3 regions of the Clostridium sp. X genome follow, and region 1 is predicted to be linked to each of the others. Evidence: riboswitches for the same ligand, from Rfam matches in the RefSeq annotation. Region 1 holds a riboswitch; each other region holds the start of a gene.

What was found. Region 1 has a riboswitch for S-adenosylmethionine ahead of metK (methionine adenosyltransferase). Riboswitches for the same ligand answer to the same signal wherever they lie in the genome.
Region 2: it holds a riboswitch for S-adenosylmethionine, as region 1 does, so the genes downstream of both, ACX0KU_RS15155 (methionine ABC transporter ATP-binding protein) here and metK (methionine adenosyltransferase) in region 1, are expected to answer to the same signal.
Region 3: it holds a riboswitch for S-adenosylmethionine, as region 1 does, so the genes downstream of both, ACX0KU_RS07605 (O-acetylhomoserine aminocarboxypropyltransferase/cysteine synthase family protein) here and metK (methionine adenosyltransferase) in region 1, are expected to answer to the same signal.

Annotation. Positions count from the first base shown of each region.
Region 1 covers NZ_CM146912.1:383,189-393,666, reverse strand. Annotated here, with positions in the region: gene spoIID (stage II sporulation protein D) at 1-310, shown strand, start outside; gene ACX0KU_RS01930 (peptidoglycan DD-metalloendopeptidase family protein) at 495-1,244, shown strand; gene spoIIID (sporulation transcriptional regulator SpoIIID) at 1,362-1,616, shown strand; gene mreB (rod shape-determining protein MreB) at 1,738-2,769, shown strand; gene yyaC (spore protease YyaC) at 2,851-3,402, opposite strand; tRNA gene ACX0KU_RS01910 (tRNA-Thr) at 3,642-3,717, shown strand; tRNA gene ACX0KU_RS01905 (tRNA-Tyr) at 3,723-3,807, shown strand; tRNA gene ACX0KU_RS01900 (tRNA-Val) at 3,821-3,896, shown strand; tRNA gene ACX0KU_RS01895 (tRNA-Tyr) at 3,923-4,007, shown strand; SAM riboswitch class I at 4,184-4,285, shown strand; gene metK (methionine adenosyltransferase) at 4,362-5,537, shown strand; gene recD2 (SF1B family DNA helicase RecD2) at 5,745-7,997, shown strand; gene ACX0KU_RS01880 (hypothetical protein) at 8,000-9,022, shown strand; gene ACX0KU_RS01875 (ComF family protein) at 8,995-9,678, shown strand; gene hpf (ribosome hibernation-promoting factor, HPF/YfiA family) at 9,954-10,478, shown strand, end outside.
Region 2 covers NZ_CM146912.1:3,006,460-3,016,937, forward strand. Annotated here, with positions in the region: gene ACX0KU_RS15115 (CvfB family protein) at 1-337, opposite strand, end outside; gene ACX0KU_RS15120 (HAD-IB family hydrolase) at 750-1,478, shown strand; gene ACX0KU_RS15125 (DMT family transporter) at 1,572-2,465, shown strand; gene ACX0KU_RS15130 (putative ABC exporter domain-containing protein) at 2,514-4,082, opposite strand; partial or broken gene ACX0KU_RS15135 (ABC transporter ATP-binding protein) at 4,084-4,602, opposite strand; gene corA (magnesium/cobalt transporter CorA) at 4,775-5,839, shown strand; gene ACX0KU_RS15145 (MetQ/NlpA family ABC transporter substrate-binding protein) at 5,905-6,720, opposite strand; gene ACX0KU_RS15150 (methionine ABC transporter permease) at 6,790-7,431, opposite strand; gene ACX0KU_RS15155 (methionine ABC transporter ATP-binding protein) at 7,434-8,390, opposite strand; SAM riboswitch class I at 8,465-8,580, opposite strand; gene ACX0KU_RS15160 (ferritin-like domain-containing protein) at 8,648-9,106, opposite strand; gene ilvB (biosynthetic-type acetolactate synthase large subunit) at 9,147-10,478, opposite strand, start outside.
Region 3 covers NZ_CM146912.1:1,476,554-1,487,031, forward strand. Annotated here, with positions in the region: gene ACX0KU_RS07565 (phosphatase) at 1-258, shown strand, start outside; gene murB (UDP-N-acetylmuramate dehydrogenase) at 315-1,235, shown strand; gene rapZ (RNase adapter RapZ) at 1,396-2,280, shown strand; gene ACX0KU_RS07580 (gluconeogenesis factor YvcK family protein) at 2,277-3,614, shown strand; gene whiA (DNA-binding protein WhiA) at 3,622-4,575, shown strand; gene ACX0KU_RS07590 (DRTGG domain-containing protein) at 4,585-5,883, shown strand; gene ACX0KU_RS07595 (Ig-like domain-containing domain) at 5,972-7,342, opposite strand; gene asnA (aspartate--ammonia ligase) at 7,589-8,608, shown strand; SAM riboswitch class I at 8,665-8,771, shown strand; gene ACX0KU_RS07605 (O-acetylhomoserine aminocarboxypropyltransferase/cysteine synthase family protein) at 8,884-10,161, shown strand; gene ACX0KU_RS07610 (cell shape-determining protein) at 10,282-10,478, shown strand, end outside.

The DNA of each region.
Region 1 (10,478 bases):
ACAAGCTGAAAATTTAAATAAAGAAATAGTTATGTTAAATAGAAGTAAAGGTGGAAGTGTAACAAAAATTAGAGTTGGAAATGAGGAAATAACAGGTTCAAAGTTTAGAAGTATATTAGATTTAAGTTCATCCAATTTTGATATTCAATACAATAAAAAAGAGGTTATTATAACATGTAAGGGATATGGTCATGGAGTAGGAATGAGTCAATGGGGAGCAGATGCTATGGCAAAGAAAGGTAATAATTACAAGGAGATTTTAAAGCATTATTATAAAGGTATAGAGATAAGTAGACTAATTAAAAGTTAATACTAATAATAAATACTATACACATATGGTTAAAGAAGAGTAATGAGAAGGCACCCAAGCAAGGGTGTTTTTGCATTTATATGGAATTATGTGTCTAAAATTAATGGAAAATAAGGAAATGTTTTATATGTATTTATGTATTATTTACCTCATAAAGGACAAACTAGAAAAAGGAGGTGTTTTTATGGAAAACAAAAATAATAACAAAAAAACTTCAAACTTCTTAAGAAGGGAGGGCTTTTATGTAGTCTTATTTTTATGTTTATGTATTATCGCTACAGTTGCAGCAATGGCTACTAGAACTAGTAAAAAAGTAGAAGAGAGAGCACAGACTTCTCAGAATGCAAAGGTTAATTTAGATGAACCAAAGAGTGTTACAATTTCACAAAAAGATAAGGAAATTAACAATGCAATACAAGTTCAAGATAATACTAAAAATAAAAATACAGGAATAGAAATTCCAACAAAACAAGAAATTGCTGTATCAAAGACTACAGAACCAACATTTATAAAGCCAGTTGAGGGAACTATAGCAATGAAATACTCTCAAACACCTGTATGGTGGGAAACTTCACAAACATATAGACCTAATTTTGGTATAAATGTTAAAGCTAAAGCTGGCAGTGTGGTAAAAGCTACTGCTAATGGAGAAGTTAAACTAGTAGAACAAAATGGTTCATTTGGTAATTCTGTAACTATTTATCATCCAGAGAGTGGAAAGACAACTTTCTATGGAAACTTAGACAAAGATATTAAAGTTAAAAAAGGTGATAAAGTTACTCAAGGACAACAAATTGGAAAAGTGGGAAATAGCTCATTGAGAGGTATTTCAAAAGAGGAAGGACAGGACTTTCTTCACTTCCAAGTACTTAAAAATTCAAAAGATGAACCACAGTTTGCAAGTGAAAATCCAGAAAAATATGTGAAGTACTAACAGTTATTAATAGCCATTTTCCGATATTATCGGAAAATGGCCAAATAACAAGTATATAGTAATTTAAAATAACATAATTGCATATTTATAAATATATAAGGTTAAGGAGGTAGCACTTTGAAAGATTACATTGAAGAGCGGGTACTTGAAGTTGCTAGATATATAATAGAATCTAAAGCTACAATAAGAAAAACGGCAAAAGTTTTTGGAGTTAGTAAAAGTACTATACACAAAGATATGACAGAGAGGTTACCTAAAATTAATCCGCAAGTGGCTAAGGAAGCTAAGGATATTCTAGATATAAATAAATCAGAAAGACATATTAGGGGCGGAAAAGCAACTAAGATGAAATATAAAGTTATAGAAGGATAATACATTTCTATTTAATAAAAAAAGTGATTTTTTTGTAATACTATGGAATAAGTAGTAGTAAACATATATAATAGTTATATAATATAGTTTAATTTACAAAAGAGCAGGAGTTGAAATAGAAATGTTTTTTAGAATGAGCACAGATATGGGTATAGATTTGGGTACAGCTACAGTTTTAGTATATATAAAAGGAAAAGGCATAGTATTAAAAGAGCCTTCGGTTGTAGCTATTGATAAGAATACTAATAGAGTTTTAGCTGTAGGTGAAGAAGCTAGACAAATGATAGGAAGAACTCCAGGTAATATAGTGGCTATTCGTCCATTGAGGGATGGAGTAATATCGGATTATGATATAACAGAAAAAATGCTAAAGCATTTTATTAGAAAAGCTTGCGGAAAAAAGAGGGTTGGCGCTCCGAGAGTTGTTATATGTGTTCCTTGTGAAGCTACAGAAGTAGAAAAAAGAGCTGTTAAAGATGCCGCTGTTAATGCGGGGGCTAAAAAAGTATTTTTAATAGAAGAACCTTTAGCAGCAGCTATTGGAGCTGGACTGGATACAACTAAGGCTAGTGGAAATATGGTTATAGATATTGGAGGAGGAACTACTGATATTGCAGTTATTTCTCTAGGAGGAGCAGTTGTAAGAAGCTCCATTAAAGTTGCAGGGGACAGTTTTGACGAAGCTATAATGAGATACATAAGAAAAAAACATAAATTAATGATAGGTGAAAGAACATCAGAAGCATTAAAGGTGAATATAGGAACAGCATATAAAAGAGAAGAAGATATTAGTATGGAAATAAGAGGTAGAGATTTAATAACAGGACTACCTAAAAATATAAGTGTATCCTCAGAAGAAATGAGGGAAGCATTAAGCGAAGCAGTGAATGATATAGCAGAATGTACTCGATCTGTACTAGAGAAAACTCCCCCTGAATTAGCAGCAGATATAGCTGATAAAGGTATTGTGATGACTGGTGGAGGTGCTTTGTTGAATGGATTAGACAAGTTAATAGGAGAAGTAACTAAGGTTCCAGTATATGTTGCGCAGGACTCAGTTTCAACAGTTGCAATGGGAACAGGAGAAGTTCTAAATTATCTTGATAAGATTGATGCATCATATAAAGGCAAAGATATAAGTTTATTAGATTAATTATATTTAAATGCGTATATTATTATGCAAAAATAAGCTCTATAATTGGCTAAAACAATTACAGAGCTTATTTTTGTTTTGTTAAATAATACTATTATTAGTCTTACTATCTATACTATATAAGTAGTAAGAATGAAGTAAAGCATCAGTAATAACTTCTGCCATATTCATTATTAGACTAAGTCGTATATTTCTATTAGTGAATAATTCATTATTGTCACTAGAATCTACAATACCAATTATGGAAGCATCTCCAACGTCAGGAAGAACTTTTCCTACACCTTTTCCGGGATGGATAGGATAATCTCGCGCTTGTATCTCACCAATGTTATTAGTATCCCCCAGGCAAGCATCTATACCTATTATTGTAGAACCTGGATGTGCTTTTTTTATTTGTTGCAATTGCTTATCTATATTTAAAGCGTGTATAGGATCTTCAACTGTTCCATATACAGTTAGCGGATAATTTTTACTCTTAAGTAAGGTTCCGACTAGAGGACCAAGACAATCACCTATACATCTATCAGTACCGATGCAAACTACTACAGAATCTTTAGTTATATAATCCTTTATAAAATATGCGATATCGTAGTATGATAGATTATCTTTAAAGTTAGCTCTCACTTTATTCAAGAACGACACCTCCTTGATAATGTATATGAGAAAGTTAAATGTTATATGAAATAAAATTGAACTTAATTTATAATGTATAGTAATATAGAGAAAATAGCAGTAAATTGAATCTTAAAGCTTGTAGTTTTCTGTAATTAAAAAAAATAGATTTGAAATAAAAGATAATTCTAGGTATACTAATATTCGTTGGCGCGGTTGATGTCAATAAATGAAACAACTAAGTGCTAAAAATAATATATGCTGGCATAGCTCAATTGGTAGAGCAACTGACTTGTAATCAGTAGGTTTCGGGTTCAATTCCTGATGCCAGCACCAATTGTGGAGGAGTTCCCGAGTGGCCAAAGGGGGCAGACTGTAAATCTGTTACGTTTCGTTTCGATGGTTCGAATCCGTCCTCCTCCACCATCATATAATATATGGGCGCATAGCTCAGCTGGGAGAGCACCTGCCTTACAAGCAGGGGGTCACAGGTTCGATCCCTGTTGTGCCCACCATGTAATTTTAATAAGTTAATAATTATGGAGGAGTTCCCGAGTGGCCAAAGGGGGCAGACTGTAAATCTGTTACGTTTCGTTTCGATGGTTCGAATCCGTCCTCCTCCACCAAGAAAAAGATATCAAATTTTGATATCTTTTTTACTTTCATAAAAAAAATCGAGAACATAATCAATATTTAAATGACAAATCGACAAAATTAATAATAAATCAATGTAGATTCTTGACACTTACATGTTACATATGATAATATTATTTTGTTTTAAAATTGAATATAAGATAAGAAAAACTTATCAAGAGAGGTGGAGGGAGCGGCCCTGTGAAACCCAGCAACCGGTATGATTAATACTAAGGTGCTAATTCCTGCAGAGCAATCTGCAAGATAAGAAATTACATTATTCACGCAAATCGACCTCCTTAATAAATTAAGAGGTTTATTTTTTTTGTTAGAAAGGGGATCTTAAAATGAAAAGATTATTTACGTCAGAATCAGTAACAGAAGGACATCCAGATAAAATATGTGACCAAGTTTCAGATGCTATTCTAGATGCTATTTTAGAAAAAGATCCATATGGAAGAGTAGCTTGTGAGACGGCAGTTACTACTGGTATGGTTATGGTTATGGGAGAGATATCAACAAACTGCTATGTTGATATTCCAAAGTTAGTTAGAGGAGTTATAAGCGATATCGGTTATACAAGAGCTAAATATGGATTTGATGCTGAAACTTGCTCTGTATTAACATCTATTGATGAACAATCAGCAGATATAGCTATGGGAGTAGATGAAGCATTAGAGTCAAGACGTGGAGAAAAAGATGAAGTTGAGGCAGTAGGAGCAGGAGATCAAGGTTTAATGTTCGGATTTGCATCAAATGAAACAGAAGAATATATGCCTCTTCCAATAAGTATGGCTCATAAACTTGCTAGAAGATTATCAGAAGTTAGAAAGAATGGAACATTATCGTATTTAAGACCAGATGGAAAGACACAGGTTACGGTAGAATATGAAGACGACAAACCTACTAGAATAGATGCTGTGGTAATTTCTACACAACATGATCCAGAAATTACTCAAGAGCAAATACATAGTGATCTTATGGAACATGTAATAAAGGTAGTAATATCTAATGAGTGGTTAGATGAAAAAACTAACTATTACATTAATCCTACGGGAAGATTTGTTATTGGTGGACCGAATGGAGACACGGGTCTTACGGGAAGAAAGATTATAGTTGACACTTATGGTGGATACGGCAGACATGGTGGTGGAGCTTTCTCAGGAAAGGATCCAACAAAGGTTGATAGATCAGCAGCATATGCAGCAAGATGGGTTGCTAAAAATTTAGTAGCAGCAGGAATTGCAGAAAAACTAGAGATAGGTTTAGCTTATGCAATAGGAGTTGCTCATCCTGTATCTCTATTAGTTAATACCTTTGGAACAGGTAAAATAGAGGATAATAAGATAGTAGAAATAGTAAATAATGTATTTGATTTAAGACCAGGTGCAATTATAAGAGACTTAGGTTTGAGAAAGCCTTTATATAGACAAACGGCAGCTTATGGTCATTTCGGTAGAGTAGATTTAAATGTTCCATGGGAAAATTTAGATAAAGTAGAAGAGATAAAAAAACATATATAATTAAACATAAAGGCTAATGTTGATTTTAAGACATTAGCCTTTAATTTAGTTATAAAGTTAAATATGTATATATTGTGACTTATCGTGTAAGCAAATGGCAAAACTATTATATAATATAATTAGTTGAGAAGTTATGGTTATATGTCTTATAATTAATTTAACAAACTAAAATTTACATAGTGCTAATGATATTATGGGAGCGATCTTATGCATGAGATAGATGGAACTGTAGAAGCAATTGTATTTAAAAATGAAGACAACGGATATGTGGTAGCACATATAAAAGATAAAAAAAAGAAAATTGTTATCACTGGATGTATACCTTACATATCAGAAGGTCAAAATTTAAAGTTACAAGGGGAATGGTTTAACCATCCTCAATTTGGTGAACAATTTAAAGTTACTTCTTGTGAAGAAATAATTCCTAACTCTTTGGAAGGAATAGAGAAGTATCTATCTTCAGGAATAATATCAGGTATAGGTCCTGTTACTGCGAAAAAAATTGTAGAACAATTTGGAGAAAGTACTTTAGATATACTTGATGAGAATATTGAACGACTAAAAGAGATAGAGGGAATTGGGGATAAAAAAGTAGAAACTATATCTAAGTCTTATGCTAAGCAAAGAGAGATAAGAAGTATAATGGTCTTTCTACAGACTTATGGAGTTACAGTTAAACAGTGCATAAAGATTCATAAAAGGTATGGATCAAGTTCTATAAATGAAGTTAAAGAAAATCCTTATAAACTAACTGATGATATAGCAGGGATTGGATTTAAAACAGCAGATAAAATAGCACGAAGTTTAGGGGTAGAAAATAATTCTCCTTTTAGAATACAGTCAGGCATAAAATATATAGTTAATCAGTTTTGTTCTATGGGAAACACATATATGCCTTTAGACAAAGTTTTAAAAGAATCTCAAGAAATATTAGGTGTATCTAAAGAAGATATTGAAAATAATTTGCAAGATACTGTATTGAGTGGAAAATTAAAAATAGAACTTATTGATAATGAGGAATGTGTCTTTACTATGCCTTATTATTATTGTGAATTGTCTGTAACGAGTAAGATATTAACTTTAACTACTAGCAATTATGAAAAAATTAAAATAGATATAGAGAAAGAAATTGAAATATTTGAGAGTAACAATAATATTAAATTTGCTCCTATTCAATTTGAAGCAATTAAAGGAGCATTTGAAAATGGAATTGAAATAATAACCGGTGGACCTGGAACAGGGAAAACTACTATAATTAAGTGTATAACTGAAATATTTGAGAATGCAGCTATGACGGTTTTTATGGCAGCGCCTACTGGTAGAGCTGCAAAAAGAATGAGTGAAGCTACAGGAAAAGAAGCAAAAACAATTCATAGACTTTTAGAACTTGGATTTAGTGATGACGATGATATGGAGTTTTTTAAGGGGGAAGAATCGCCACTACAATGTGACGTTATTATTATAGATGAAGCTTCAATGATAGATATATTATTAATGAATAACTTACTGAAAGCAATACCTATGTCTACAAGGCTTATAATAGTTGGTGATTCCGATCAGCTACCCTCTGTAGGTCCAGGAAATGTGCTAAGAGATTTAATAGAAAGTAAGTGCGTAAAGGTCGTAAGACTGAGGGATATATTTAGGCAGGCAGAAGAAAGCATGATTGTAGTAAATGCACATAAGATTAATAGTGGGGAAATGCCTATTTTAAATAAGAAAAATAAAGATTTTTATTTTATTGGAGAAGAGGAATCGGATAAAATACTAGATACTTTAGTAGAATTAATTTATGAAAGATTGCCGAAGTTTAATAAAGAGTGGAATAGAGTTAAAGATATGCAAATATTATCTCCAATGAGAAAAGGCGTTCTAGGCGTAGAAAGTTTAAATAAAAGACTTCAACAAATATTAAATCCTAAGGATAAGGAAAAGAGTGAAAGAGAATTCAAAAACACGGTATTTCGTGTTGGAGATAAGGTTATGCAGACAAAGAATAACTACAACTTAAAATGGACTCGTGTTAGTGGAGAAGGAGAAAGTGAAGGTTTAGGTGTTTTTAATGGAGATATAGGATATATATATGAAGTAGAAGATGATAAGGTAAGTGTAGTATTTGATGAAGAAAGAAAAATAGTATATGATAATATGTATTTAGATGAACTTGAGCTTGCGTATGCAATGACGGTGCATAAAAGTCAGGGGAGTGAGTTTCCAGTAGTAATAATGCCTATGTTTATAGGACCACCTCTTCTTATGAATAAAAATTTATTTTATACTGGTATAACTAGGGCAAAGAAGATGGTAGTGTTAGTTGGAGCTTCCAAAGCCATTAAATTTATGGTTGATAATAATAGAAGTTATGAAAGATATTCCGCACTTAAATGGAGAATATTGAATATACTGGAAGGTGACATTATGAAGCCGGTTGAAAGTTTATCACAAGGGGATGAGTTGTGAATATGAATATAGACAGTATTAAGTTCGCTGATAGAAAAGGAAAAATACTTAAACAAATAGTAGACTGGAGCCTAGGAAAAGAGAAGTTTCTAAATATAGTCTCTCCACCATATAACGTATCACATACATTTATTGAAATCATATTAAGGTTTACTAGTGTAGGTAAAAGAGTTTTATATATAACGAATGAAGATGTTGGGGAAGCGGATATAATTAATGAAATAAAGAAGAGAAGTAGCTTTAGAAAATATATGTACTTTAAAGAAAATAGTACTTGTGGAAATGCTCTATTAATTATAGCTAGGCATGAAATGCTAAATAAATTTAATGAGCAATTCGATTTAGTAATTTACAATGATATAAAGAATTTTTCGCTTTATAGAAAAGAAGAAATTGCTCAGGCTTCTATGATGAAAAGTAAATCTAATGGGAAGATAATATCATATTCTATAGAAAAAATTTTTGATAATAGTAGAGAAATATTATTACCAGTTAGGGAAAATAATTATCCTATAATAGAACCTAAGTTTATATCAACAAGGATAGATATAAACAAAGATATTCCATATGTAATATATGAATACTTAGAATGGTCAATAAACTCTAATAATAGGGTTATTGTTTATGTACCAGATGAAGAAAAAGTAGTTAATGTATATAAATATTTATCAAAATATTGTAGTAAATTTAGTGAAAACACTATTTATTTTATAAAAGATAATAATAATAAAAATATTTTGTATAAATTTATGAATATAAAAAGTGGAATAGTTATTACAAACCACTTTAATGATATATATTTTGATTTAAATAATATAAATGTAATGGTATTTTTTGCAGATGATAAATATTTTGATTATAAAAAATTAGTATATCTTTGTGGAAAGGTAGGAAGAAATGAAAGAACTCTCAGAGGTGAGGTTATATTCTTAGGTAATTATGAAACGGAAGATATAGATAAGTCTAAAAATATAACAAGATATTTCAATAAGGAAGCATGGGAAATGAATTTATTAAGACTATAAAATATTATATAGGATGTTTACTAGAGATTATATACAGTTTGGATGAAGAGTGTCTAATATGTAAGGATTATGTTAAGAATAAAAATTCTGTATTATGCCATTCTTGTATGACTAAAATAAAGAAATGCAATAGTTCTTATAATATAGTAGTAAATGATAGTAATGTATTTTGCTATAGTGGAGTATACTATTCAGGGATAGTTAAAGAATTGATAAGTAGATTAAAATACAAAAGTGATTTTAAAGCAGGAGAGGTATTAAGTGAATATATGATTCAGTCTATTGATATTAGTAAGAAAAATATTGATTTAATTACTTATGTTCCTTCAACTCGAAAAGTTTTAAGAAGACGAGGATATAATCAAAGTGAATTTTTAGCTAAAATAATAGGAAATAAGATAAATATTAAGGTGGATGGAATATTAGAAAAGGTAAGAGATACTAAGGATCAAATAGGTTTGAGTGGGGAAGATAGATGGAATAACTTAAAAAATTCCTATAAAGTCAAACAATCTAAGTGTATAAGCGGTAAAACAATATTATTAATAGATGATGTTATAACTACTGGGGCTACTGGATTTTTTTGTACTGAAGATATGCTAAAGAGTGGATGCAAGGAAGTGTATATACTTACTGCAGCAAGGAGTAAATTGTAATGCATGTTAATAAATACCCCTAACTTCTATTATATCATAAGTACTTGAAAATAGCTCTACTAAGATACCATATTAATACAGAAAGATAATGAGAGAAAAGAGTTATAAGAGGGGTAAATTGATATAATATTCTGTAAATTAAATCTTTCATAGTTGTGATAAACAAAAATAAGTAATAGAATATAATAAAGATACAAAAAATAAAGCAAAATAAACATAACTAATAAACAAATATCTATTATTAATAATAGATATACTTGAAAGGGGCTGGCTTTATGAACATAAAAGTAAATGGAAAAAGTTTATCTGTAACAGAGGGATTAAGAGAAGCGGTAGAAAAAAAATTATTTAAACTAGAAAAATATTTCAGTCCTAATATAGATGCCAATGCAACACTAAGTGTTCAAAAGAATAGACAGATAGTAGAAGTAACAATACCTTTTAATGGAGTTATATTAAGAGCAGAAGAAGGTACTGATGACATGTACTCTTCTATAGATATAGTAGTAGATAAACTAGAAAGGCAAATAAGAAAGCAAAAAACTAAATTAGAAAAAAGAAAGTATGGAGATGCATTGAAGTTTCAACATATTCCAGACTATAAATTTGATGATAATGGGGAATTTAAAATAGTAAAGAATAAAAAGGTTCCAGTAAAACCAATGAGTGATGAAGAAGCTATTCTTCAAATGGAACTTTTAGAGCATAAGTTCTTTGTATACACTAATGCAGAAACTAGTGATATTAATGTGGTATACAAAAGAAATGATGGTCAATATGGTTTAATAGAACCAGAATTT
Region 2 (10,478 bases), 490 kb from region 1:
CTGCTTGAACCTTATATTTCTGTTCTTTAAAAGGAAGTAATATATCCTTTTCTAAACCCATATCAAGAAAAGCTCCTATCTCTGTAGTTTCTTTCACCTGAAGTCTTGCCAATTCTCCTGATTGAACTAATGGCTTTTTCCTTGTAGCTATAAATCTATCCTCTGAATCTTTATATATAAATACTTCTACATCATCTTCTACATTTAATCCAGCAGGAAGCTGATTGTTAGGAAGAAGAATATTATCATCTGTGTTTCCTGTGCCGGCATCTAAATATGCTCCAACCTTTGCAATATTCACTACCTTTAAAGTCTGTGTTTTTCCTAATTCTATCATAATATGTTCCATCCTTTGTCTTTATTTTTTTTATTATATATTAGTTTAATTAAATTTTCTCTTAATATGTAGAATAATTTAGTTAAATTTTCTATTTTCTTGTCATCTATCTATTGTAATCCACTTTATTGTTAACCGTCAACCGACTATCTATAGTCTACAAATTTTATTTTTGTAACTTGTTTAATAATCTTATCATATTATATATATTACTAACCTATAGTTTTACTAATTTTCATAAGTAATTATGTATTAATTCAGTTATTAAAATAAAGAATAAGGAATGCAGAACATGAATATTTCCCATTAAACACACCAGTATTTGCTATATTCAATATATATTGTATAATGGATACTAAAACTATTATGTAAATGGTAAATCACTGAGTCATTTATAAAAGGAGATGAAAGTATGAGTAAGACTGTGGCAGCTTTTTTTGATATAGACGGTACGTTATATAGAGAAGGTATGATAACTGAAATTTTCAAAAAATTTATTAAATCCGAAATAATAGAAACAGATCGTTGGTACAATGAAGTAAGAGATTATTACCTCAAATGGGATAAAAGAATAGGTAATTATGACGACTATCTTATAAGGATGGCAAACATATATATCGAAGCTGTAAAAGGACTTCATAAAACTCAAGTAGAATTTATAGCTAAAAAGGTAATAAAAGAAAAAGGAGATCGAGTTTATACTTATACTAGAGATATGATTAGGTGGCATAAAAAACAAGGCCATAAGGTTATAACTATTTCTGGAAGTCCTATAGAATTAGTTAGGGAAATGGCTATAAAACATGGTTTTGATGATTATCTCGGAACAGAGTATTTAATGGATAGTAGTCATCACTACACAGGAGAATTAGTTCCTATGTGGGACAGAGATAATAAACAAGAGGCCATAGACTGTTTTGTTGAAAAATACTCTATAGATTTATCTCAAAGCTATGCGTATGGTGATACCGCTGGAGACTTTACTATGCTTAAGATTGTAGGAAACCCAAGGGCTATAAATCCAACTCGCGAGCTAATAAATCTACTTCTTACAGACCCTATAACAAAAGATAAATCTAAAATAATCGTAGAAAGAAAAGATGTAGTTTATACTCTAGACGCTAATACTATCAACATATAATTAAAGATATATTCTACCTATGCCCCCTTATATTGATTTTAAATTTATATATTGATATTATATAATAAGTCAAATTATATAGGGGGCCTACATATGAATTCAACATCAAAAGTTATAATATCTATGATAATATGGGGAAGCTTAGGGGTTTTTGTTAAGAATATAAACTTACCATCTATGGAAACTGCTTTTTTAAGAGCTATAATAGCCAGCAGTATATTCATTATTTATAATATGTTTACAAAAAAAGCTAATCTTAGACTATACTCAAGAAAAAATTTAATACTCTTAATTATATCCGGAATAGCTATAGGCTTTAATTGGGTACTACTTTTTCAAGCCTATAAATTCACTACAATATCAAATGCCACTTTAAGTTATTACTTCGCTCCTATATTTGTAGTAGGATTATCACCTATTGTATTAAAAACCAAGTTAACTCCGCGTAAACTCATGGCAGTAATAGGAGCTATGCTTGGTTTATTTTTAATATTAAACAATCAAAGCACTACTTCAAATATTTCATATAGTCAAATTAAAGGAATTAGCTACGGACTTGCAGCCGCCTGTCTATATGCTTCTGTTATACTATTAAATAATTATATTAAGGATTTGTCAGGCTTTGAAAGAACAATAATACAGCTCTCGGCTTCGACCCTTGTTCTTCTTCCTTTTATAATATCTAGAGATCAACTTCATATTAATAGCTTAAAAAGTTTAATTTTAATATTAATTTTAGGAGTAATTCACACTGCTGTAGCCTATTTTTTATATTTCTCTGCCTTAAAAGATGTAGACGTACAAAGTGCTGCTGTATTAAGCTACCTTGATCCAATTTCAGCGTTATTTTTTAGTGTTTTACTTTTAAATGAATCTATCGGTATCTGGCAGATTTGTGGAGGAATCTTAATACTATTTTCAACCTTTCTAGCTGAGAATATTAAACTATCTAAAAAGGAAGAGATCGCTTCACATTATGAATTATAAGCAGAGAACATAAAAGCTCCGAGAAAAGATATCCTCAGAGCTTTTTTATTATTTCATTTCTAGATTTTCAAATATACTAGCATTAGTAAATAATATTATGAATGAAGCAAAAAGATTATATAAAATAAGTATTATATACTGTAGATATTCCGCCATATATAAATTCTTATATACTATACTTATAACTATAGAAATAATTATTCCTGGGGCAATTATACCAACAGTAATTAATAGTTTTAGCATAATCTCAAGATTTTTACTGTGTTCTCCTAGAATTCTCTTTGAAAGTATATCCCCGTATATATAGATACTTCCAAAGCTCATATATGTCAATGCACAAAGAATTATTGTCACTAATGATGCCTTAAATATAACTCCAACAACAAGAAAAAGTGCAAATCCATCTATTGCATTTTTAATATTGTCTGCTAGAGTTGCATAAAATACCTTATTTGCAGAGTTTCCCGGTATTAAAAAAATATAGGGTTTTGTAATTTCTTGGGCCCACTTTCCTTGCATAGTCATGAACAACAACATGTATACTGTAAAATATAATATTAAATTTACACCTATGTTTTTGTCTCTTAGTAATAATCCAAAAACTGTTCCAATCACAATCATAAGTAACGTACCTTTATTTATAAAGAAAAATCCCGTCTTTTTATATTCAAGAAGTTGTCTATAAAATATTGCCTTAGCTCCCGTCCCTTTATACCTTTGTTTAATCTTTCTAACCCTACTTTTATCATTTACGCTTAATATTCTACCTTCCTTTTTCGCTAAATAGAACTTTTCTAAATACTCTGTTGCATTGAGAACATCTTCATAATAATCCATATTCATCTTGAATAAAAGAACTATTATTAAGCCTAAAGTCATAACTATTAATCCTAAAAAAACATAAAATTGTGTATTTATCCCTATAACTGCTGCCATAAATATTCCCTTAAACCATCCTACGAAAGGAATATAGTAAAAGTATTTATTGTTTAAAATGCTTTCTGTAGATTGAATTATATCTTTACTTACCATAAATTGTATTAAAAATAGTATTATAACTAATGCACCTATTAGGTTAATTCCTTTTTCAAAATAATGTCTTATATTTTTGTCCTTAGCACATACTGAATATATTAAAACTCCAACTATTGATAATGAAAAAGTGAACATGAAAAATGCTAAGATTATAAGTATGCCACCATACGCTTTGAGCGGAAAAAAGTTTTTCATATTAGGAATTTGAAAAACAAAAAATACCATAGTGAAAAATGATTTATAAAGTTGCTTTATAAATCCATAAATTAATACTTTTCTTGGTTCTATGGGTGAAGTAAAAACTAGATTCACATCAGAAATTCTAAAAAATGTACCACCTCTACTTATTCCAATTTTCACACTAAAATATGCAAAGGCTAGTATAACTCCACCTATTATTGTTCCATAAATATTTGGTGAAGCTGCTTTTAATATACTTGAAGGCGTAAAAATGCTATATCCTATTATGAATAGAAGAAGTATTGCGAATAATATATATCCAATTAGTGCTACTGGTTTTTTCTTAAGCTCTTTTATATGATTTTTTATACTCTTTTTTAATATGTAAAATAAAGGCTTCATTTTATTCCTCCGTAACCTTAAAGAATATTTCTTCTAAAGATTGACTTTTTTCTTTAAGTTCTTCTCTACTTGTTGAAAAAACAACAACTCCTTTATTTACAATAAGTGCTTTATCCCATATTTCATCAATACTATCTATTATGTGAGTGCTTATAATTACACTACATCCTTGTTCCTTTAGTTCTACAAACACACTTTTAAGCTCCTTGATAGCCTTGGGATCTAGTCCTATCATAGGTTCATCAAATAAAATTACTTTAGGATTTGTAATTAACCCACAACATATGCTTACCTTTTGCTGCATTCCCTTGGAAAGCTCTTTACCCAACTTGTCTCTTTTATCAAATAAATCAAATCTTTTCAAAAGCTTTTCGGCTTTTTCTTTATAATCCTTTATAGCATATGCATTTGCTATATATTCTAGATGTTCGTACACCGTAAGCATATCATAAAGGACTGGGGTCTCTGGTACATAGCTAAATAGTTTCTTTGCCTCTATTGTTTTATTTTTATATCCACAGCTAAAACATTATCATATTGCTTAACTAAATTTTTTCACACTTAACATATTATTAATTTCTCCTTCTATTTTTTACTTTATAAGGGTAAAATTATCTTTATAGGATTATATCATATACTTATTTAAGTATACAAATTCAAGAAACCCTAGAAATTTATTGGAGGTATTGAAAATGCCCAAGCACATAAAAAGTCGAAAAAGAAAGATCGGATCTGCTCCTGGGACTTTAGTTCATATCGGAGAACATACTAGTGAAAACATAAGAATAGATTTAATAGAGTATAATGATAATATTTTTAATAAAACCTCTATAAATAATATAGAAAAAGCTTTTCATAAAAGCATAGATAGTTCTGTAATATGGATAGATATTGATGGACTTTATGATATAGATCTAGTAAAAAAAGTTGGGGATAATTTCAACATTCACTCTTTAATATTAGAAGATATTCTAAATACAGACCAGCATCCTAAAGTTGATTTAGAAAACAATTATATATACATAGTTCTTAAGATGCTCTATTACGATAAATTCTCTAAAGAAATAAAGTCTGAACAAGTTAGTTTCGTATTATTTGATGATTGTCTTATTTCCTTTCAGGAATTTCCTGGAGATGTCTTTGATAATATAAGAAACAGACTTGAGACTAATAAAAATAATATAAGAAGTAAGGGTTCCGACTATCTGCTTTACTCCTTAATAGATGCTATAGTAGATAGTTATTTTAATATATTTGAAAGTATAGGAGATGTTTTAGATAAAATCGAAAATAATCTTATGAATAACCCTACCAAAAGCTTACTATCAGATATATACAACCTTAAGAGAGATATAATTTTTCTTCGAAACTCTGTATGGCCCCTTAGGGAAATTGTAAGTACCTTAATCAAGGATGAACATATCTTAATTGACGAAAAAACTACCATATATTTAAGGGACGTTTATGATCATATCATTCAAATTATAAATGTAATTGAAACTTATAGAGATATTTTATCTGGAATGCTTGATATTTATCTTTCAAGCATGAGTAATAAAACTAATGAAGTAATGAAAGTTTTAACGGTATTCTCTACTATTTTTATCCCTCTTACATTTTTAACAGGTATTTATGGTATGAACTTTCACTATATGCCTGAGCTTAGTTTTAAGTATGGGTACCCGATTTTTTGGATTATTACCATTGCATTAATTTTATTTATGATAAATTATTTCAGGAAAAAAAATTGGTTCTAAAAAAAGGTCATGTTATGAGTAATTTACATAACATGACCTTTTAATCGTAGATTTGGGATATCTGCTTAGAATGCTGGAACTATTGCTCCCTTATATTCTTCTTCTATAAACTTTTTGATTTCTGGTGAGTTAATTGCTTCAGTTAAAGCTTTTATATATTCCTTATCTTTGTTATCTTCTTTAACAGCTAATATATTAGCATAAGGAGAATCCTTAGATTCAATTGCAAGAGCATCATTTGTAGGATTTAATCCTGCTGGTAGTGCATAGTTTGTATTAATAACTGCTGCATCTACATCTTTTAAAGTTCTTGGAAGTTGTGCTGCTTCTAATTCTTGTATTTTTATATTTTTAGGATTTTCTGTAATATCTAATTTAGTTATTAGTGCTCCTTCTTTAAATTTAAGAATTCCTTCTCTTTCAAGTAGTCTTAAAGCTCTAGCTTCATTTGTTGGATCATTTGGCACTGCAATAGTCGCTCCATCTTTTATTTCTTTTAAATCTTTTAATTTTTCTGAGTATACTCCCATTGGCTCTAAGTGAACTTTAGTAGTATATGTTAAATGTGTCTTTTTTTCTTCATTAAACTTCTCTAAATAAGGAACATGTTGGAAGAAGTTAGCATCTAATTGACCATCTTCAACAGCAGTATTAGGAATTACATAATCATTAAATACTTTGATTTCTAAAGTATAACCTTTTTTCTCAAGTATTGGTTTTACTTTTTCTAAAATTTGAGAGTGTGGTTCTGGAGTTGCTCCAACTACTATTTTCTTCTTTTCTTCTGGCTTAGCCGCTTCTTTATTTCCGCAGCCTGTAAGTCCGATAGCACCTAAAACCACTGTACTTGCTAATAAAACTGATAAAATTCTTTTTTTCATTTATAATTCCCCCTTATTATTTATTAATTCTTTTATATTTTATAAATTACTATAAATAGTATTTTATATTTATCTGTTTACCTTTTTATATATTAGTGTTCCTATTGTCTGAATAGCTTGAACAAGTACTATTAAAACTATTACTGTAGCTATTAGAACATCTGTTTTAAACATCTGATATCCATATCGCATAGCTACATCTCCAAGTCCGCCAGCTCCAATTGCACCTGCCATTGCAGAAAATCCCACTACAACTATGGCTGTAAGGGTTATCCCTGAAACAATAGAAGGTAGGGCTTCCGGAAGCATAATTTTAAATACAATTTGAGAAGTACTTGCTCCAAAGGACTTTGCAGCTTCTATTACTCCTTTATCTACTTCTTTAAGTGCTGATTCTATTACTCTTGTCACAAAAGGAGCGCAACCAATAGTTAATGGTACTATTGCTGCAGTCGTTCCAATGTAAGTTCCCAATAAAAGTCTTGTAAATGGTATTAGTAATATTAATAAAATGATAAATGGAAAAGATCTTAACACATTTATAATCATATCTAGAGTGTTATATACTGGCTCATTTGGCTTTAATCCATTTTTATCAGTAATAATCATTATAATTGCTGGTACAAAACCTATTAAAACTGCTAAAAATGTAGAAATTAAAACCATATACAGGGTTTCTCCAAGTGCTGGAATTAAAATATTAGTCAACATATCTATAGAACCTCCCAATGTACATTTTTCTCATTAAGATAAGAAGAAACTATATGTTTTTTTTCTTCTGGCACATTTATTACTAAGCTTCCAAGTACACCAACACTAAATTTTTCAAGTTTTCCCCAAACAATAGAAAAATCTATATCTAATTCTCTAGCCATAGAGGTTATTATACTATTTTGACTTAGCTCTTTTGGGAAGAATATTTTTATGTTTACTCCTTCTGTTGGGAGTACATCTTCTTCACCTAATAAATTTTCCATTTCCTTAGTTGGATTTAAGAAAACTTCCTCTACTTTTCCAGCCTGAATTACTCTTCCGCCTTCCATTAAAGCTACCTTTGTACAAGCTTCTTTTATAACTTCCATTTGATGAGTAACTATAATAACTGTTATGCCTAATTTTTCATTTATTTCTCTAAGTAATTGTAGTATAGATTTTGTAGTTTTAGGATCAAGGGCTGAAGTTGCCTCATCACACAGTAAAATACTTGGCTGAAGAGTTAATGCTCTTGCGATAGCAACTCTTTGTTTTTGTCCTCCACTAAGCTCTTTAGGCCTGCTATTAGCTTTATCCTCTAGTCCAACAAGAGCCAGTAGTTCTTTTACTCTTTTATCTATATCTTCTTTACTATATCCCCAGGTTTCTAGTGGCAAGGCAACATTTTGCCATACATTTCTTCTATTTAATAAACTAAAGTTCTGAAATATCATTCCTATATCTTTTCTAAACTCTCTAATTTCTTTTTCTTCAAGATCCTTTACTTCTCTACTACCTACTATTACATTTCCTGAATCATAGCTCTCAAGACCATTTATACATCGTAGCAGTGTAGACTTTCCAGCTCCACTATGTCCTATAATCCCAAAAATTTCTCCTTCTTCTATTTCTAAACTTACATCTTTTAAAACTTTATCTTCTCCAAAATATTTTACTATATTTTTTATCTCGATCATTGCTGCACCCCCTGCTACTTGTTGATAAAAAAATAAAGACCCAAGGATGTCCTTAGGTCTAAAATTCCTATGTATCCTCATCTTCCAGCTTTTGCTGCAGGATTTAGCACCATTGTATAAACTATAATATATACTTTATACCGGTTGCCGGGTTTCATCGGGCCAGTCCCTCCACCACTCTTGATAAGCTATATTCAATTCTTTGTTTATTATATTACTGTACAGAATAATTGTCAATAGAGTTTTAGAACTTTTTATTATTCCTCTATTTTTTCTAATTTATTCATAAGTTCAATTAAATCTTCCAAAAACTTTAAATGTTTCTTTTCTTCTTCAATAATATTTAACAAGATTTTTCTTTCTTCTTCAGTCTCTACTTCTTTTAACATTTTCTCGTATAAACTTATACTCTTTTTTTCATCTTCTGTCGCAGTTACATAAATATTAGTTTGAACTTTAGGTAAACTCTTTAGAAATTCTGTTTGACTCTTCCTTTCAAAAATACTTGTATATTTATTTAGATTACTTTCGACATTAACATTAATATCCATGTTTTTATTCATCAAACCTCTAAATATATTATAGTGTTTAGTTTCTTCTAGTGACAAAAACTCAAATATCTCTTTTAACCACTCATCCTTACAAGTCTTGGCTAGTTCCTTATAATAATTCCGTCCATCTTCTTCCATCTTCAAAGCAAATTCATATATACTCAAAACAATTCCTCCTAAATAGTTATCAAATTAATTTTATAGTCTAATACTCACTTATCATGTTGTTAATAACTTCTCCTGGAGCAACCATCGGAAATACTTTTTCTGAATAACTTATTTGACATTCTATGAGAACAGGTTCATTAAGCCCTAATGCATAATTTAATACCGCCTCTACTTCTTCTTCTTTTGTAACTCTAATTGACTTTATTCTATAAGCCTCACCAAGTTTTACAAAGTCAACTTCATCTTCAAATACAGTATGAGAAAATCTTTTGTCATAAAACATCTCTTGCCATTGATGAACCATCCCAAGACAGCTATTATTTAAAACCAACTGTATTATTGGAATTTTATATCTTGATATAGTAGCCAACTCAATAGAATTCATTTTAAAACTTCCATCCCCAGCTATATTTATAACCTTTTTTCCTGTATTTCCAAAATAAGCTCCAATAGCTGCTCCTAAACCAAATCCCATAGTCCCAAGTCCACCTGATGATATAAAAGTTCTTGGCTCCAAATACTTATAATATTGAGCTGCCCACATCTGATTTTGACCAACCTCTGTTGTTATAATGCATTTACCTTTAGTTATTTCGTATAGCTTTTCTATCACATATTGTCCACTTAATCCTTCATTTCTATTATATGATAGAGGATACTTTTCTTTCCACTCTTTAATTTGCGAATTCCAATCCCCATCAGATTTTTCATCTACAATTTTAGTTAAATCTTTCAATATAACTTTTACATCTCCACTTAAAGGAATATCTACTCTAATATTTTTCCCTAGTTCCTTTTCATCAATGTCTATATGAATTATTTTAGCATCCGGTGCAAATCCTTCAATCTTACTTGTTACACGATCATTAAACCTTGCTCCTATTGCAATTAATAGATCACATTTAGTTACCGCATAATTAGAACAACGTGTTCCATGCATTCCAATCATCCCAGTAAAATTTTTATGTTCTCCCGATATACTTCCAAGACCCATTAAACTACATGTAACAGGGGCCTTTATTTTCTCTGAAAATTTCACTAGTTCTTCATTGGCCTCTGAACTTATAATTCCACCGCCAGCATAGATTATAGGTTGCGATGATAAGTTTATAAGATCAGCCGCTTCTCTAATACTTCTTTCTAAATTTTCCCCAAAAGAACTGGTTACTCCTACTTCTTTTATATTATTAATTAATACTTTTGTATAATTCCCCATGGCTACTTGAATATCTTTAGGTATATCTACTAGTACAGGACCTTTCCTTCCGCTCTGTGCAATAGCAAAAGCCTCCTCTAAAATAAATATAAGCTCATTTACATCTTTTACTATAAAGTTCTTTTTTGTAATTGTAGATGTAATTCCAAGTAT
Region 3 (10,478 bases), 1.1 Mb from region 1:
AATAGTTCATTTAAAGTATCCCGTGAAGGGAGCGAGCCTACTTGTATAAAAATTGCTGAACTCTGCAAGAAGTATAATACGAAAGTTATAATGGGTACAGATGCACATGTATGCTTTGACATTGGTAAATTTGATAAGACAGGACCTATTCTAGAAAAAATAGGAATGCCTGATGAACTAATAATGAATTTAGATGAAAATAATTTTATAAGATATCTAAAGAGTAAAGGAAAGTTGAAGGATATTAATATTGATTAGATTGTACTAAATAGTTTATACTATTTACATATTTAATAATTATCAAGGAGAAATAAATGGGTCAGTATGATGATTTTAATAAAAAATTAAAAACTGTTTTAGATGAACAAGACTTACAAGTTAATGTGCTTATGAAGGATCATACTTCATTTAGAGTAGGTGGGCCAGCTGATGTATATGTTACACCTAAAACTTATGAAAAAGTTAAAGAAGTAATAAAAATTTGTATTGAAAGTAATACACCTTATTTTATAATTGGAAATGGTTCAAATCTTCTAGTTAAAGATGGAGGCATTAGAGGTGTAGTAATTAACATGTCTAAACTTAATGAAGTTAAAGCAGATGGAGAAAGAGTGATAGCACAAGGCGGGGCACTTCTTTCAAGTGCATCAGTTCAAGCACTAAAACAAAGTTTAAAGGGTATGGAGTTTGCACATGGCATACCAGGTAGTGTAGGTGGAGCTGTTGCAATGAATGCAGGAGCTTATAATGGAGAAATATCTCAAGTTATTGAAAGCGCCCTTATAGTAGATAAAGAAGGAAATATTAAAAAATTATCAAAAGAAGAATTAGAGTTAAGCTATAGAATGAGTGCAATTTTGAAGTATGATTATGTAGTTTTAGAAGCTACCTTTAAGTTAGAACAAGGAGACTACAATGCTATAAAAGATAGAATGGATGACTTGATGAATAGAAGAAGAGATAAGCAGCCATTAGAATATCCTTCAGCAGGAAGTACTTTTAAAAGACCAGAAGGATATTTTGCGGCAAAACTTATAGAAGATAGTGGATTAAAAGGTAAAAAATTAGGTGGAGCTGAAGTATCTATCAAGCATTCAGGATTTATAATTAATAAAGAAGGGGCAACAGCAAAAGAAATATTAGATTTAATAAGTGTTGTTCAGCAAACAGTAAAAGAAAAATATGATGTTGAATTGAGTACTGAAGTTAGAATAATTGGTGAAGATGGATTTTAAATAATATAATAGTATGGAATTATTAATAACAAAGACTAATATGGGTTATACCTATACTAGTCTTTTAATTTTTTATTACATTAAAGCTGATTAAATGTTTTTAGAAAATGTGCTATAATTAAAAAATAAAACTGTATCAGTACAGGGAGGATGATTATATATGAGATTTGTTATTGTAACTGGACTTTCAGGAGCAGGAAAAAGTCAAGCAATTAGAAGCTTAGAAGACCTAGGGTACTTCTGCGTAGATAATTTACCTCCTACTCTAATGGGAAAATTTGCAGAAGCTTGTTTTCAAACAGATGGAAAGATAGATAAAATAGCATTAGTTATAGATATAAGAGGTGGAGAGTTTTTCTATGACCTATTTGAGAATTTGAAATATCTTAAGGAAAACAGCTATGAATATGAAATTTTATTTTTAGATGCTAATGATAATGTACTAGTAAAAAGATATAAAGAATCTAGAAGAAAACACCCACTTGCACCTGAGGGTAGGGTAATACAAGGAATTGAATTAGAAAGACAAAGACTAAATGATGTAAAATATAGAGCTACAAATACAATAGATACCTCAGACCTAACGCCTATGCAATTAAGAGAAAAGATTTCTCAAATATATGGCGATGATTCTCAAATGGAAAATAAGCTTATATTAAATGTGCTTTCCTTTGGATTTAAATATGGTATACCAGTAGATGCAGATTTAATTTTTGATGTAAGATTCTTACCGAATCCATTCTATATACCAGAACTTAAAGAGTTTTCAGGAAATGACAAATGTATAAATGAATATGTACTAGGATTTAAAGAAACTAAGGAATTTATTAATAAATTAGAAGATATGCTTGACTTTTTAATTCCAAACTATATAAAAGAAGGTAAAAGACAGCTGGTTGTTGGAATAGGATGTACTGGTGGTAGACACCGTTCAGTGACTATAGCTAACACAATATTTGAAAGGTTTAAACAAAAAGGTCACAAAGTAATAAAAGAGCATAGAGATTTAAATGAAGATGTCAAAAAGGTTGGAAAAAAACTATGAGATTAATACAGTGGCTAAAGCCTGGTATAAAGGTAAAGAGATGGATTGCTTTAGGAGTTATGGGGATCTTATTCATTGTCTTTGCTGCTGTAGAGTTTTTTAATAGAAAGTATGTTAATGTCAATTATAAGTGTTTTTATGTTTTTCTTATTTTAGCAGGAATCACAATACTATACATTTCTATTACTCAAGGAATAAGAGTAATTATTTTATTAATCAATAAAGGTTATTTAAATGTATCTATAAATTCTACTAAGTTAGAAAATCTTATTTATGAGAAAAGACTACTTGTAAAAGGGCCAAAAATTGTTGCAATAGGCGGTGGAACAGGGCTTTCTACTATGCTTAGGGGTTTAAAATATTATACATCTAATATTACAGCTATTGTTACAGTTGGTGATGATGGAGGTGGTTCTGGAACTCTAAGAGAGGAACTTGGAATACTGCCACCAGGGGATATTAGAAACTGTATACTAGCATTAGCTGATACAGAGCCTTTAATGGAAGAACTTTTGCAATATAGATTTAAAGAAGGAAATTTAAAGAATCAAAGCTTTGGTAACTTGTTCTTAGCAGCTATGGACGGTATTTCTAATAATTTTGAGGAAGCTGTGAAGAAAATGAGTTCAGTGCTTGCAGTTGGAGGAAGAGTACTTCCTGTAACACTAGAAGATATGACATTAAAGGCCAAATTAAAAAATGGAAATGTTATTTGTGGAGAATCGAATATTCCTTCAGAAGTTATAAAACAAAGTTCCGCAATTGAAAGACTTTTTATACAACCTTCAGGTGCAAAAGCTTTAGATGAAGCTGTTGAAGCTATATTAGATGCAGATGCAGTGATTTTAGGACCAGGCAGTCTTTATACAAGTGTAATTCCAAACCTTCTAGTTAAAGGGATAAGTGAAGCATTAAAGGACACTAATGCTATAAAAATTTATATATCAAATATAATGACACAAGAAGGAGAAACTGACGACTATGAGGTAGCAGATCATATAAAGGCAATATTTAGTCATGCTGGAGAAGGAATAGTAGACTACGTGGCTACTAATACTCAAAAAATAAATGATTCAATAAAGGATAAGTATCGAGAAAAAAATTCAAAGCCAGTTAAAGTATATGAAAAAAATATTATAGATTTAGGTGTAAGAATTGTAGAGGGAAATTTCATAACTATAAAAAGTGGATTGATTAGGCATGATCCAGATAAATTAGCTAAATTTTTAATGGAAGTAATAATGGAAAAAAAATTATTATTTGATAGAAAGAAAATACTAGAATATTTTTATTTATCCCAAAGATTAAAAGAAAATAAAAGAGTTAAGGAGTAACAGGAAAATGTCATTTTCTTCAAAAGTTAAAAATGAGATATGCAGATATAATGAACTAAGTAAAGGTGAAGCAATTGCGGAGTTATCTGGAATTATGAAGGTAAGCGGAACTCTAGGATTTGCTGGAGAAATGAAGATAAACTTTAGGATTTCTACAGAAAATCCTGCAATTGCAAGATTAATCTTTAGGCTTTTAAAGGATCATTTCAAGATACATACAAAGATATTTGTAAAGAAGAGTAACTCATTAAAAAAGAATAATATATATGCTGTTATGATAGATCATGAAATGGGAGTAAAGGAACTACTAAAGGAAGTTGGAGTACTTAAAGAAGAGAATGGTATGATTTCTTTAGATTACAGTATTCCAGACCATATAGTATCTAAGGACGAGTATAAAAGAGTATTTATAAGAGGGGTATTTTTAGGGGGAGGAAGTATAAGTAACCCAGAGAAAGCTTACCACCTTGAATTTGTTACTCACCACGAGGAGTATGCTGAAGAGTTAAGTAAGCTTATCAATAGTTATGGATTAAATTCTAAGGTTATACAGAGAAAAAGTAGTAATGTTATTTATTTAAAGGAAGGAGAACAGATAGTAGACCTTCTTAATATAATTGGAGCACATGAATCATTGTTAGAACTTGAAAATGTTAGAATAATGAAAGAAATGAGAAATAACGTTAATAGATTAGTTAATTGTGAGACGGCAAACCTAGGGAAAACAGTAAATGCAGCAGTTAGACAAATAGAGAGTATAAGACTAATAGAGAGTGAAATAGGATTGAAAAGACTTCCACAAAATCTAAGAGATGTTGCTGAACTAAGAATAAACTATCCTAATGAGTCGTTAAAAGAGTTAGGAGAAATGCTTGATCCTCCTGTTGGTAAGTCAGGAATTAATCATAGACTTAGAAGAATTGAGAAAATTGCAGAGGAGCTTAGAAAAGAAGGAAAGTAGGTATGTTGCATGTCAAAGCATGAAGAGATAATAAAGCACATACATTCGCTTAAAGTGGGAAATAAGATTTCAGTAAGAAGTATAGCGAGTGAACTTGGAGTAAGTGAAGGAACTGCATATAGAGCTATAAAAGATGCTGAGATATTGGGAACAGTAGCTACAATTCCAAGGGTGGGAACTGTTAGAATTGAAAAGATTGAAAAGAAAAGCATAGAATCTTTAAGTTATGCTGAAGTTGTAAATATAGTAGAAGGTACTATACTTGGTGGTAAAGATGGAGTACATAAAAAGTTAAATAAGTTTATTATAGGAGCTATGCAGCTTAATGAGGCAAAAAGATACATGTTGCCTGGGTGTATAGTGATAGTAGGGAATCGGGAAGATATTCAAAGGGTGGCCTTAGAAAATGAATGTGCTGTGCTTATAACTGGAGGCTTTACATGTAGTGACAACATTAAAAAGTTGGGAGATAGTAAAAACTTGCCTATAATATCTTCAAGCTATGATAGCTTTACTGTAGCTACTACTATTAGTAAAGCTATATCTGAAAATTTAATTAAGAAGGAAATAATCCTAGTAGAAGATATAATGAAAACAAAAGTTAATTACATAAAAGAAAATGAAACTGTTAGCTTTTTAAGGCAAATGATCTCTGAAACAGGGCGTGAAAGATATCCAGTAGTAGATGATGGTATGAATGTTGTAGGCATTGTGACAATAAAGGATTTGCCAAGGGATAGCAGTAATGATGTTCTAATAAGTAAAATAATGAGCAAAGATCCTATAAATGTTACAGAGAAAACTACAGTTTCTTATGCAGCACATATTATGGGATGGGAAGGTATAGAGATTTGTCCTGTAGTTAGAAGAAAAAAGCTTGTAGGAATTGTAGGAAGAGATGATGTAATAAAAGCTCTCCATTATATAGCAAGACAACCTCAAGTAGGGGAGACTTTAGAAGATATAATTCTTAAAAGCTTTGAACAAGAGGTTCAAGAAGATTTAATAAGGTTTACAGGTAAGATAAAACTTGAAATGCTAGACCATATGGGTACAGCGTCTTGGAGTTCGCTAAATATGTTACTTTCTACAATAGGTATAGCAACATTGAGGCGGAAAAGTAATGAAAATATAAGAGTAGATAGTATTTCTACATACTTTATAGAACCGATACAAATGGATAGTATAATACATATAGATGCACAGATTATTGATATAGGAAGAAACTTTTGTAAGGTTGAGATGAATATGTATAATAAAAAGAAATTAATAGCAAAAGCTATGCTTTCTGCTAGTATATTGAGATAAAATCAGAAACCTATAATTAAGTTCAAAAGAAAGGTACCGAGAGTAAAGAGTTAACTCAAAGGTACCTTTTTTACTATTGTTATATGAATTATCTAACTGTAAAGGTGAGAATATAGCTTTTATTTAGATAAGCACCTTTAGAGGAGAACATACCTTTATTAATATAAAGGGAATAGGTCTCTCCATAATCGTAAGGCTGTAGTGGAATGATTTTAATTGATGTATTGTTGTCAGTAGTAATCATATTAAACAGAACAGGTTTTCCGGCGCTATTATAGAGGTTTATACTAGTATCATCTAAATAGGTAGCATCGATTTCAGAATTAAAATTTATTTTCCATTCCTTGTTGGTGCTTACAGATTCTTTATTTATATATATAAAGCCATCACTCTCATCGGTGAAATAACTTTCATTTCTTCTAGGATTTAAGGGACTATCCCAGCTATACGTATAGAAAGATTGTGATTTGGTTAGCACTGGGAAATCTGTAACCTGGAGGTCTCTATATTTTTTTCCATCAGCCCATGTGCCCATGTATATTTGATTTTTACTACCATTCCCTAAAGCTATTTTCTTACTTTCTAAATCTTTATTAAAGCTGTACATAGCTAATCCATCGAAGAGATTATAAATGCCATATTTATCTAAGGCTTTATACATATCTGGTTCATAGTCATTGTTAAGAGGAACCCCGTGACTTGCTAGTGCCACTAGATTAGAGTTATAAGAACTATACAGATTAATAAAGTCCTTCTCACTATTTGGTATACTAATATTTTCAAATATATCTTTTGCCATTCTGTGATCATTAGTAACATCATCGTTGAAAACTTCCATTATTAGTTTAGTCTGTTTTGGAAAGTTACTTAATTGCTCTTGAGTTATTTGATAAGAATACCAAGGAGCCAACATATACATAAAAGCGCCAGATGTACCCCAGTTATTACTCTCTATAGCTTTATAAGTAAGTGCAGGGAGTGCGCCGGCACCAAAGGAGTGCCCAACAAATCCTATCTTTGTTAGATCCATTAAATCTCCATATGATTTTACTGATTCTTCAATACCATCCCATAATATAGTATATTTTTCTTCTATTACTGTTTTATTAATAGGTAAAGGAATAATAGGATAAGGTATATAAACAACTATATAGCCTTGGCTTACGATATGATTGATTAAATTTTTATATAAATTAGGATCTGACCCACCATACCCATGACAAAAAAAGATAACAGGAGTTTTAGAATCGATATCCTTAAGGTAATACAAACGTGATTTTTCCTTTGTATTACTAGGATTTATAAATTGTTTTTCAAGAATTTCCTTATTCTCTATGCTTGGAATTTCTACATTTACAGGCTGGGCTTTAGTGGAAGTATTCATAAAAAAAATATTTATTGTAAATACTAAAATAAAAGATAAAGATACAAGTTTAGTAGTTCTGTTATTAGATTTCAAATTAACACCTTCTCATAACTTATTTACTATGTTAAGTATACTATAGTTGAATAATTATAAGGGAATTTTTTTGAATTCATAAAAAAACCACTCTTATTTACTAGAAATTTATTGATTATAAAATTTGAGGCTTTAATATTAATATCTTGATAAAATAACGTAAAATATATTGAAAAACTACAATAAAGAGGTTATAATTTTTAATGAATTAGATATTTAAAATATTGGGATTTGGGGGCAGGAAATATGGAAACTGTTAAAAAGGTTATAATTCCTAAAGCTTATCATTCAAGCTTAGATTTAAGAAAAACAGAAATAGCAATAAAAAAGCTTAAAGATTATTTTGAAAGAGAGCTTGCATATAAATTAAATTTAACTAGAGTATCAGCACCTTTATTTGTAAAGGCATCTACAGGACTTAATGACAATTTAAATGGAGTAGAAAGACCAGTAGGTTTTGATGCATTAGATATTAAAGATGAAGAAATACAAATAGTACATTCATTAGCTAAATGGAAGAGAATGGCATTATATAGATATGGTTTTACTTCAGGAGAAGGCCTTTATACAGACATGAATGCTATAAGAAGAGATGAAGAGTTAGATAACCTTCATTCTATGTATGTAGACCAATGGGATTGGGAAAAGGTTATAAGCAAAGAAGACAGAACTATTGATAAACTAAAAGGTACAGTAGAAGGGATATATGAAGTGTTCAAAGCTACTGAAGAATTTATCAATAGCAAATATCCTGAGATAGATAAAATATTACCAGAAAAGATTACATTTATAACTACTCAAGAGTTAGAAGATATGTATCCTGGTTTAATTGCTAAAGAAAGAGAAAATAAAATAGCAGAAGATAAAGGTGCAGTCTTTATAATGAAAATAGGAGATAAATTAGCATCAGGCGAAAAACATGATGGAAGAGCACCAGATTATGATGATTGGCAATTAAATGGAGATATTGTATTTTGGAATCCTCTTTTAGAGTGCGCTTTTGAGCTTTCTTCTATGGGTATTAGAGTAGATAAAGAATCATTAGTATCTCAATTAGAAAAAGAAGGTTGTATGGAAAGAATAGAATTAGAATTCCACAAAATGCTTGTAGAGGATAAACTTCCTTTAACAATGGGTGGGGGAATTGGTCAATCAAGAATATGTATGTTTTTCTTAAGAAAAGCTCATATAGGTGAAGTTCAATCTTCTATATGGTCAGAAGACATTATAAAAGAGTGTGAAGAATCAGGAATACAATTATTATAAAACTTATTGACAAACTATGAAAAGCTTGTTATTATTAGATAAATTAAATACGGAACTTCTTATCAAGAGTGACCGAGGGACTGGCCCGATGACGTCCGGCAACCTAAACAGCAATGTTTTAAGGTGCTAAATCCAGCAGGTATTTATACCTGGAAGATAAGGAACTGAGAGATTAAAATCTTTCTGTAGCTTATCTACAGAAAGATTTTTTTATTTTATCGGGGCAAAATAGACAAGGAGTTTCTGTAACGAAATTACTAAGGGGGCAATTAAAAATGACAAAACAATTATCTTTTGAAACAATTCAATTACACGGTGGGCAAGAAATAGATGCTGTAACAAAATCAAGAGCTGTACCACTATATCAAACAACTTCTTATGTATTTGAAGATACACAAGATGCAGCTGATTTATTTGGTTTAAAGAAGTTTGGAAATATTTATACTCGTATCATGAATCCAACTACAGATGTTTTTGAGAAGAGAGTTACTTTATTAGAAGGTGGGGTTGGAGCAGTTGCAACGGCATCAGGAATGGCAGCTATAACATATGCTATCTTAAATATTGCTGGTAGCGGAGATGAAATTGTAGCAGCATCTACAATATATGGTGGTACTTATTCTTTATTTGAAAATACTTTACCTAACTTTGGAATTAAGGTTAACTTTGTAGATCCAGAAAATGTAGAAAATTTTCAAAAGGCTATAACAGAAAAAACTAAAGCAGTATTTATAGAAACAATAGGAAATCCAGGAATTAATATATGTGATATAGAAGCCATAGCAGACGTTGCTCATAAAAATGGAGTTCCGCTAATTATAGATAATACTTTTGCAACTCCATACCTTTGCAGACCATTTGAATTTGGAGCAGATATTGTAGTACATTCAGCTACAAAGTATATAGGAGGTCATGGTACATCTATAGGGGGAATAGTAGTAGACTCAGGAAAGTTTGATTGGAATAATGGTAAGTTCCCAAAACTTGTTGAACCGGATAAGAGCTATAACGGACTTTCTTACTATGAAGCTTTTAAAGAAGCAGCTTATATCTTAAGACTTAGAACTGCATTATTAAGAGATACAGGAGCATGTATATCTCCATTTAACTCTTTCCAATTATTAATAGGTCTTGAAACATTATCGCTTAGAGTAGAAAGACATGTAGAGAATGCTAAAAAGCTTGCAGAATATTTAAGTAATCACCCTAAAGTTGAGTGGGTAAACTACCCAGGTTTAGCTGATAGCAAATATAAAACTCTTGCAGAGAAGTATCTTCCAAAAGGAGCTGGAGCTATATTTACTTTCGGAGTAAAGGGTGGATTAGAAAGCGGTGTGAAATTTATAAATTCATTAGAAATTTTCTCACTCCTTGCAAATGTAGGAGATGCTAAATCTCTTGTAATACATCCAGCATCTACAACACATCAACAATTAGATGAAGAAAGCCAAAGACAAGCTGGAGTTAATCCAGAACTTATAAGAGTTTCCGTTGGAATTGAAGGAATAGATGATTTAATTAATGATATTGAAAATGCTTTAGCACAAATATAATAAAAAGCCCTGTATTCGGTTGAATACAGGGCTTTCTTAGGCATAAAGTCCCAATAGTTTTATATCTTATAATATGGTATAGTATAAGATATAATAAGGTCTTTAATATTGGGGGAAATTATGAATAAAGGAAAAACAATAAATAAATCGAAGGTATCAAGTAAAAAGACTGTAGCTATAGCTATAACCGTAATACTAGTTATAGTCACATTGATTTTAGGATATATTACAATGCCAGTGCTATCTTTAAACTTTATAAGTACTTTAATAGTAATTCAAGTAATAGCACTTTTAATTATGGCAACTTTACTTGTTTA